3 regions of the Kitasatospora sp. NPDC086791 genome follow, and region 1 is predicted to be linked to each of the others. Evidence: predicted binding sites of a transcription regulator. Region 1 holds the regulator's gene; each other region holds the start of a gene.
The links. The regulator HrcA, encoded in region 1, represses chaperone genes, less so after heat shock. The targets are predictions, from matches to a motif close to TTNGCACTCNGNNNNNCNGAGTGCNAA.
Positions count from the first base shown of each region.

Region 1 (3,256 bases):
GAGGGCCGAGGCGAGCGCGCTGGGCCGGCCGGTGAGCTGGGCGGCGGCGCGGTCGGCGGCCAGTTCGCGGTAGCGGGAGAGCAGCCGGGTGAGCAGGAAGCTGATCGCGTAGACCACCATCGAGACCAGCGGGATGATCAGCGCCAGGATGGCCGCGTTCTGGTCGTTGCTGTTGCGGCCGCCGCCCATGAACCCGCCGTACACGGCGATCCGGGTCATCGCGCCGGCGAGCACGCCGAGGAAGCCGGCGATCGTCATCACCGCGACGTCCCGGTGGGCGACGTGGGACAGCTCGTGCGCGAGGACGCCCTCCAGTTCCTCCGGCTCCAGCCGGCGCAGCAGGCCGGTGGTCACGCAGACCACCGCGTTCTGCGGGTTGCGGCCGGTCGCGAAGGCGTTCGGCATGTCGTTGTCGGCGACCGCCACGCGGGGTTTGGGCATGTCGGCCAGGGCGCAGAGCCGGTCGATCGTGCCGTGCAGTTGGGGGAACTCCTCCGGGGACACCTGGTGGGCTCCCATGGCCCGTTCGGTGATCTTGTCGCTGAACCAGAACTGGGCCACGAACAGCCCGCCGGAGATCAGCACGATCAGCGGCCAGGCGCCGCGCAGCAGCGCGATCAGCAGGCCGGTGAAACCGACGTACAGCAGCCCGATCACGAACATCGTGGCGACCATGCGGCCGGTCAGGCCGCGGTCGGGTGCGAAACGGGTGTGCTGGCCCGAGCTCGACATCGCTTGCTCCTCCATTCGCCGTCGCTTCCGATGCTGCCACCCGGACGGCCGTTGGGCACCACCCGCGCGCCGGGAACCGGTGAACGCTTCCCGCCCCGTGGGCCGTACCCGGAACTGCGGGCAGGATCACCCCGGTCCGGCCGTTCCTGCCGTAGGACCCGGGCCTTACACTGGCAGGTACGGTTCTGGCACTCGTGCGTTCAGAGTGCCAGGGTCGGGGCCTCCCGGAGCGGCCCGCAGCAGCAGGGACACAGACGGACAACGTGCGAAGACGGAGGTGCGTGCCCCATGGCCGGAGAGGTCCGCCAGCTGGACGACCGCAAGCTCGCCGTGCTCCGCGCGATCGTGCAGGACTACGTGGGCACCGAGGAGCCGGTCGGCTCCAAGGCCCTGGTGGAGCGGCACAACCTCGGGGTCTCGCCGGCGACGGTCCGCAACGACATGGCGGCGCTGGAGGAGGAGGGCTACATCCACCAGCCGCACACCAGTGCCGGCCGCATCCCGACCGACAAGGGGTACCGCCTCTTCGTCGACAAGCTCGCCGAGATCAAGCCGATGAGCGCCCCCGAGCGCCGGGCGATCCGGCACTTCCTGGACGGCGCGGTCGACCTGGACGACGTGGTCGCGCGCACCGTGCGGCTGCTCGCCCAGCTGACCCGGCAGGTCGCGGTCGTCCAGTACCCGTCGCTGACTCGCTCCACCGTCCGACACGTCGAGCTGGTGGCGCTGGCCCCGGCCAAGGTGATGCTGGTGCTGATCACCAACACCGGCCGGGTCGAGCAGCGGATGGTCGACTGCCCGGGCCCGGTCGGCGAGACGGTCCTGGCGGACCTGCGGACCGCGCTCAACAGCAGAGCCGCCGGCCGCAGGCTCCCGGAGGTCCCGGGGCTGTTGGAGGAGCTTCCGGCGATGTTCGAGCAGGCCGACCGGCCGACCGTCAGCACGGTCCTGGCGACGCTGTTCGAGACGCTCGCGGAACAGAACGAGGAGCGGATCATGCTGGCCGGCACGGCCAACCTGACCCGCTTCGGCCACGACTTCCCCCTCACCATCCAGCCGGTGCTGGAGGCCCTGGAGGAGCAGGTCATCCTGCTCCGCCTCCTGGGTGAGACCAATGACGCCGCGATGACGGTCCGGATCGGCCGGGAGAACGCCTACGAAGGGCTGATTTCCACCTCGGTCGTCTCGGTCGGTTACGGTTCGGGCGACGAGAGCGTGGCCAAACTGGGTGTGATCGGTCCGACCCGGATGGACTACCCGGGCACAATGGGGGCGGTGCGGGCGGTGGCGCGGTACGTGGGCCAGATCCTGGCCGAGTCGTAGCAAACAGCCGTCGGACATCCTGACGGCGTCCAGTCGCAGCACTACTACAGGCGGAACAAGCGGAGCATTTGGTGGCCACGGACTACTACGCGGTACTCGGCGTCCGACGGGATGCGGGGCAGGACGAGATCAAGAAGGCGTTCCGGCGCCTGGCACGCGAACTGCACCCGGACGTCAACCCGGACCCGAAGACGCAGGAGCGGTTCAAGGAGATCAACGCCGCCTACGAGGTGCTCTCCGATCCGCAGAAGCGCCAGGTCTACGACCTCGGCGGGGACCCGCTGTCCCCGGGCGGGGGCGGCGCGGGCGGCTTCGGCGCGGGCGCGGCGGGCTTCGGCTTCTCCGACATCATGGACGCCTTCTTCGGCGCCGCGGCCGGCCAGCGCGGACCGCGGTCGCGCACCCGCCGCGGCCAGGACGCCATGATCCGGCTGGAGATCACCCTGGAGGAGGCCGCGTTCGGCACCACCAAGGAACTCCAGGTCGACACCGCCGTCACCTGCACCACCTGCAGCGGCGAGGGCGCGGCCCCCGGCACCTCCGCCCAGACCTGTGACATGTGTCGCGGCAAGGGCGAGGTCTCCCAGGTCACCCGGTCCTTCCTGGGCCAGGTCATGACCTCCCGCCCCTGCCCGCAGTGCCAGGGCTTCGGCACCGTCGTGCCGACCCCGTGCCCGGAGTGCGCCGGCGACGGCCGGGTCCGCGCCCGCCGCACCCTGACCGTCAAGATCCCGGCCGGCGTCGACAACGGCACCCGGATCCAGCTGGCCGGCGAGGGCGAGGTCGGCCCCGGCGGCGGCCCGGCCGGCGACCTGTACGTCGAGATCGCCGAGACCAGCCACGCCATCTTCCAGCGGCGCGGCGACGACCTGCACTGCACCGTCACCATCCCGATGACGGCGGCCTCGCTCGGCACCCAGGTGCCGCTGCAGACCCTGGACGGCCTGGAGGAGGTCGACATCCGGCCCGGCACCCAGTCCGGCCAGTCGATCCCGCTGCACGGCCGGGGCATCACCCACCTGCGCGGCGGCGGCCGGGGCGACCTGATAGTGCACGTCGAGGTGAAGACGCCCACCAAGCTCGACCCCGAGCAGGAGGAGCTGCTGCGCCGCCTCGCGGTGCTGCGCGGCGAGGAGCGGCCCTCGGGCCAGTTCGCACCGGGCCAGCAGGGCCTGTTCTCCCGGCTGAAGGACGCCTTCAA
Region 1 is NZ_JBFBOC010000006.1:17,863-21,118, forward strand. Features, by position in the region: gene htpX (zinc metalloprotease HtpX) at 1-732, opposite strand, end outside; gene hrcA (heat-inducible transcriptional repressor HrcA) at 1,021-2,055, shown strand; gene dnaJ (molecular chaperone DnaJ) at 2,127-3,256, shown strand, end outside.

Region 2 (3,256 bases), on a different contig from region 1:
GATGATGCCCGCGGCGACCAGGTCGACGTACTCGTTGGTGGCGGCGTTCAGGCCGTGACCGGCGGGGAGGTTGCGCACCTTCTCCACCACGACGCCACCCTCCAGGCCGGCGTTGGTCGCGATCTGCTTGATCGGGGCCTCCAGCGCGACCTTGACGATGTTGGCACCGGTGGCCTCGTCGCCCTCCAGCTCCAGCTTGTCGAAGGCGACACCGGCCTGCAGCAGCGCGACGCCACCACCGGCGACGATGCCCTCCTCGACGGCGGCCTTGGCGTTGCGGACGGCGTCCTCGATGCGGTGCTTGCGCTCCTTGAGCTCCACCTCGGTGGCCGCGCCGGCCTTGATGACGGCCACGCCGCCGGCCAGCTTGGCGAGGCGCTCCTGGAGCTTCTCGCGGTCGTAGTCCGAGTCGCTGTTCTCGATCTCGGCGCGGATCTGGTTCACCCGGCCGGCGACCTGGTCGCTCTCGCCGCCACCGTCGACGATGGTGGTCTCGTCCTTGGTGATGACCACCTTGCGGGCGGTGCCCAGCAGGTCGATGCCGGCGTTCTCCAGCTTGAGGCCGACCTCCTCGGAGATCACGGTGCCACCGGTGAGGATGGCGATGTCGCCGAGCATGGCCTTGCGGCGGTCGCCGAAGCCCGGGGCCTTGACGGCGACGGACTTGAAGGTGCCGCGGATCTTGTTCACGACCAGGGTCGACAGGGCCTCGCCCTCGACGTCCTCGGCGATGATGACGAGCGGCTTGCCGCTCTGCATGACCTTCTCCAGCAGCGGGAGCAGGTCCTTGACCGAGCCGATCTTGGAGTTGGCGATGAGGATGTAGGGGTCCTCGAAGGTCGCCTCCATCCGCTCCAGGTCGGTGGCGAAGTAGGCCGAGATGTAGCCCTTGTCGAAGCGCATGCCCTCGGTGAGCTCCAGCTCCAGACCGAAGGTGTTGCTCTCCTCGACGGTGATGACGCCTTCCTTGCCGACCTTGTCCATGGCCTCGGCGATCAGCTCGCCGATCTGGGTGTCGGCGGCGGAGATGGAGGCGGTGGAGGCGATCTGCTCCTTGGTCTCCACGTCCTTGGCCTGGGCCAGCAGCTGGTCGGAGACGGCGGCGACGGCCTTCTCGATGCCGCGCTTCAGGGCCATCGGGTTGGCGCCGGCGGCGACGTTGCGCAGACCCTCGCGAACCAGGGCCTGGGCGAGCACGGTGGCGGTGGTGGTGCCGTCACCCGCGACGTCGTCCGTCTTCTTGGCGACCTCCTTGACGAGCTCCGCACCGATCTTCTCGTACGGGTCCTCGAGCTCGATCTCCTTGGCGATGGAGACACCGTCGTTGGTGATCGTGGGGGCGCCCCACTTCTTCTCCAGCACGACGTTGCGACCCTTGGGGCCGAGCGTGACCTTCACTGCGTCGGCGAGCTGGTTCATGCCACGCTCAAGGCCGCGGCGAGCTTCCTCATCAAAGGCGATGATCTTGGCCATCAGAAGTGGTCCTCCGGGACACGGTCGACTGCTCGGACCAAGGGGTGCCCGCGACGGACGGCCCTGGTGTGCGGGGGTCCTTTCCCCTACCGCTCCCGGGGGCCTCACCGACCCGGTCCGCTGTCACTCTCACGCTGTGAGTGCTAACGCCAATGATTAGCACTCCGGGTGGTCGAGTGCAAGCCCAATCGCCAACCCGCGAGCCGCCGCTGAGCCCGCACGGGAGCACCGGCGAGCCCGTCCGGGAACGCCGGCGAGCCCGTTCGAGAACCCCGACGGGCCCGTCCGGGAACGCCGACGGGCCCGCACGACGCGTGTCGTGCGGGCCCGTCGAGAAGCGAGCGGTCACCAGCCGTGGGCCGCGCCGAGCTCCTGGAGTCGGAAGGGGTCAGACCGCCGCGCGAACCATGTCCGCCTGCGGGCCCTTCTGTCCCTGGGAAATCTCGAACTCGACCCGCTGGCCCTCCTCGAGGGTGCGGTAGCCGTCCATCTGGATCGCGCTGTAGTGGACGAAGACGTCCGCACCACCGTCGACCGCGATGAAGCCGTAGCCCTTCTCCGCGTTGAACCACTTGACGGTGCCCTGAGCCATTCCGAACTCCCCTAGTGCTGTGCTGGCCCTTCACGTGCCCGCAGGTCGCGGGCCCGGGTTGGTTTGAAGGCCGGCCCGGGGAACCCCCCCTGGGCGCAGCCGTGCACGCCGCAACCCTCCGCGCGGGACGCCGGACGGCTTCCGGTGAGCGGGTGATTGCGTCGACCGCCGCTGAATGTATCCGGACCGAAGCCCTCTGCAACAGGGTCAGCCGCCGTCAATTCCGCCGCCCGATCAAGGGACAGGACGGGCCGAATCGGGAAGATATCGGCATTTCACGCCGGGCATAGCGGACGAATTACCCAAATCCCCGAGGTAATTCTGACATCGGCCTGACATGTTTCACGGGCCGGTCTCACCGGCCGGACGCGCCCCGGCAGAACGGCGCGGGCGGTCGAGAGGGAACCCCTGTTCCCAACCGAGCGACACTCTACTCCGACTCGACCCGGAAATATTCCAGCCGGAATGCAACCGGCCGCCCGCGCATACGGAGAACGGAATTCCGTACGGACGGGCGGCCGAATGGCGGGGCGAGCAACCGAATGGCGGGCGGATCAGCAGCCGCCGGCCACCGCCGGGATGATCGAGACGCCGGCGCCGTCCTTGATCTCGGTCGCCAGGCCGTCGGCGAAGCGCACGTCGTCGTCGTTCACGTAGACGTTGACGAAGCGGCGCAGCTTGCCGGTGTCGTCCAGCAGGCGGGCGGCGATGCCCGCGTGGTTCTTCTCCAGGTCGGCGATGACCTCGGCCAGGGTGGCGCCCTCGGCGGTCACCTCGGCGGCGCCGCCGGTGTAGGTGCGCAGGATGGTGGGGATGCGGACGTTGGCGCTCATGGCTCTCCTTGCGGGGTCGGGCCTTGCGGGGTGGGGCCCTTGCGGTGCGGGCCGTGCGGGGCGGGGGAGGTTCAGGCGGACACGAGGCCGGCGGCGCGGAACGAGTCCAGCGTCGGGCGGATGACGGCGGTCATCCCGGCGTCGGAGACGGCGTCCAGGGTCTTCAGGCCGTCGCCGGTGTTGATCGCGACGGTCTCCTTGGCCGGATCCAGCTGCCCGGTCTCGACCAGCTTCTTCAGCACGCCGACGGTCACCCCGCCCGCGGTCTCGGCGAAGATGCCCTCGGTCCGCGCCAGCAGCCGGATCGCCGCCACCACCTCGGCGTCCGTGACGTCCTCCACCGCGCCGCCGGTGCGGC
Region 2 is NZ_JBFBOC010000027.1:74,758-78,013, reverse strand. Features, by position in the region: gene groL (chaperonin GroEL) at 1-1,473, opposite strand, end outside; gene AB0Q99_RS27285 (cold-shock protein) at 1,862-2,065, opposite strand; gene AB0Q99_RS27280 (MoaD/ThiS family protein) at 2,620-2,898, opposite strand; gene thrC (threonine synthase) at 2,970-3,256, opposite strand, start outside.
Region 2: groL (chaperonin GroEL) is a predicted target of HrcA. The motif match lies at 1,630-1,656, and genes of this name have one in related genera.

Region 3 (3,256 bases), on a different contig from region 1:
GCGCTGGGCAACCACATCCAGAACCACACCGTGGACCACCCGGTGATGAGCAAGATCCCGCCTGACAAGCAGAAGTCCGAGGTCTGCGACGACCAGGCCGCGCTCACCCAGCAGTACGGCACCGCCCCGCTGCTCTTCCGCCCGCCGTTCGGCGACGGCGCCAACACCCCGACGCTCAACACCGCGGTGCAGGAGTGCGGGCCGCGGGCGATCGTGCTCTGGCGCGAGTCGATGCAGATCCACGACATGCAGTACCAGGCGGGGGACAAGAAGCTGAAGCCCGGCGACATCATCCTGGCGCACTTCCGCGGCCCCAAGGAGCTCAAGGGCGCCACGATGACCCAGATGTTCGGCGACCTGCTGGCCCGGATCCAGGAGCAGGGCTTCTCGGTGGCCCGGCTGGAGGACTACATCCAGGCCCCCGCCTCCTGACGGTGCCCCGCCTCCTGACGGTGCCCCGCCTCCTGACGGTGCCCCGCCTCCTGACGGTGCCCCGCCTCCTGACGGCGCCTCGGTCCGCGGCCGCGGCTAGGAGGCCCGGACCGGCTGCCCCAGCATCATCAGCGGGCCGTGGTCGGTGCGGCTGAGGATCACCGTGACGGTGTTCGGCCCGGAGGGCTTGAGCTGACGGCGCAGCTCCTCCGGGGTGATCGCCATCCCGCGCTTCTTGATCACCACCGTGCCGACCGCGCGCTCGCGCAGCAGTGCCTTCAGCTTCTTGATGTGGAAGGGCAGCACGTCGGTGAGCTCGAAGGCGTGCGCGTACGGGGTGGCGACCAGCGCGTCCGAGGTCAGGTACGCGATCTTCGGGTCGATCAGCCGGCCGCCGACCTGCTCGGCCACCTCGGCCACCAGGTGGGCCCGGATCACCGCGCCGTCCGGCTCGTACAGGTAGCGCCCGACCGGGCCGGCCGGCGGGTCGGGCAGGTCGCCGCCGGTCAGGCTGGCGCCCTGCGGCAGCAGCGTGGCGCGGTGCGGGCGGGTGGCCCCGGTGCCGAACCAGAGCACCGCCTCCTTGACGTCGCCGTGGTCCGAGACCCACTCGGCCTCGGCGTCCGCCGGGACGGCCTCGTGCGGAATGCCCGGGGCGACCTTCAGCGCCCCGATCGGGGTCCGCCGGCCGGCCTCGACCGCCCAGGACAGCGGCGGGGCGTACGCCTCGGGGTCGAACACCCGGCCGCGCGAGGTCCGTCGGGCCGGGTCGGTGAACACCGCGTCGTAGCCGGTGACGTCCACCTCGGCGACGTCCGCGCAGCGCACCTCGACCAGTCCGGCCAGGCCCAGCGCGGCGGCGTTCGCGGCGGTGGCGGCGCAGGCCGCCGGGTCCTTGTCGACGGCCAGTACCTCGATGCCCGCCCGGGCCAGCGCCAGCACGTCCCCGCCGATGCCGCAGCACAGGTCCGCCAGCCGCCGCACGCCCAGCTCGGCGAACCGCCGCGCCCGCCACTCGGCCACGCTGCGCCGGGTGGACTGCTCGACGCCGTTGGGCGTGAAGTACATCAGGTCGGCGTCCGCCCCGAACTTCGCCCGCGCCCGCTGCCGCAGCCGCGCCTGCCCGAAGGCCGCCGACACCAGCTCCGCCGGGTGCTCCCGCCGCAGGCGGGTGGCCAGCGCCAGCTCCTCCTCGGGGGTGAACTCGCGCAGCTCGGCGAGCAGGGCCTGGCCCTCGGGCGTCAGCAGGGGCTGGAGGTTCTCGGTGTCCACGAGGTCATTCTCGCGGGTCGGCGGCCGGGGCGGCCCGCCACGGCCCGGCCCAGCGGCGGGCGGGGCGCCGCCGCGGTCGAACGGGGCGCACACGTGTACGGATCCTGATCCGTCGTTGGGGACTTCCGGGGCGCGTCGTTGGCACTCTGGTTGACTGAGTGCTAACACGGCCCTATGGTCGTCCTTGGCACTCCCCACCGGGGGAGTGCTAACGCGAAGACGCGTGTCTGACCCCCGCGACGGCAGACCCGCAGGCTCGCCCTACCCGTTAGAAAACCCCGTAATCTCCGAAGGGGAGCTCGGACGTGACCACCAGCAGCAAGGTTGCCATCAAGCCGCTCGAGGACCGCATCGTGGTCCAGCCGCTCGACGCCGAGACCACCACGGCCTCCGGCCTGGTTATCCCGGACACCGCCAAGGAGAAGCCCCAGGAGGGCGTCGTCCTGGCCGTCGGCCCGGGCCGCTTCGAGGACGGCCAGCGTCTGCCGCTCGACGTCGCCGTCGGTGACATCGTCCTGTACTCGAAGTACGGCGGCACCGAGGTGAAGTACCAGGGCGAGGAGTACCTCGTCCTCTCGGCCCGCGACGTTCTCGCCATCATCGAGAAGTAAGTCGTTCCGACCCGCCCCGGATCCGTGTCCCAAGTGACAGGGGCCCGGGGCGTGGTTGTTGGTTCACGTAGTTCGGCGGCCGGTCGGCCGGCCGCAGCCCCGAGGGAATAGGGAACATGGCGAAGATCCTGCAGTTCGACGAGGACGCCCGCCGCTCGCTGGAGCGCGGTGTCAACAAGCTGGCCGACACCGTCAAGGTGACCATCGGCCCCAAGGGCCGCAACGTCGTCATCGACAAGAAGTTCGGCGCCCCGACCATCACCAACGACGGTGTCACCATCGCCCGTGAGGTCGAGCTGGACGACCCGTACGAGAACCTTGGCGCGCAGCTCGTCAAGGAGGTCGCCACCAAGACCAACGACGTCGCGGGTGACGGCACCACCACCGCCACCGTGCTGGCCCAGGCCCTGGTCAACGAGGGTCTGCGCAACGTCGCCGCCGGTGCCGGCCCGGCCGCCCTGAAGAAGGGCATCGACAAGGCCGTCGCCGCCGTCTCCGAGCACCTGCTGTCCGTGGCCCGCGAGATCGAGGGCAAGGACGACGTCGCCGCCGTCGCGTCCCTCTCCGCCCAGGACACCCAGGTCGGCGAGCTGATCGCCGAGGCGATCGACAAGGTCGGCAAGGACGGCGTCATCACCGTCGAGGAGTCGAACACCTTCGGCGTGGAGCTGGACTTCACCGAGGGCATGCAGTTCGACAAGGGCTACCTGTCGCCGTACTTCGTCACCGACGCGGAGCGGCAGGAGGCGGTCCTGGAGGACCCGTACATCCTGATCAACCAGGGCAAGATCTCCTCCATCCAGGAGCTGCTGCCGCTGCTGGAGAAGATCCTGCAGGGCGGTGCCTCCAAGCCGCTGCTGATCATCGCCGAGGACGTCGACGGCGAGGCGCTGTCGACCCTGGTCGTGAACAAGATCCGCGGCACCTTCAACGCCGTCGCC
Region 3 is NZ_JBFBOC010000005.1:96,778-100,033, forward strand. Features, by position in the region: gene AB0Q99_RS10795 (polysaccharide deacetylase family protein) at 1-432, shown strand, start outside; gene AB0Q99_RS10800 (class I SAM-dependent methyltransferase) at 529-1,704, opposite strand; gene groES (co-chaperone GroES) at 2,010-2,315, shown strand; gene groL (chaperonin GroEL) at 2,432-3,256, shown strand, end outside.
Region 3: groES (co-chaperone GroES) is a predicted target of HrcA. The motif match lies at 1,843-1,869, and genes of this name have one in related genera.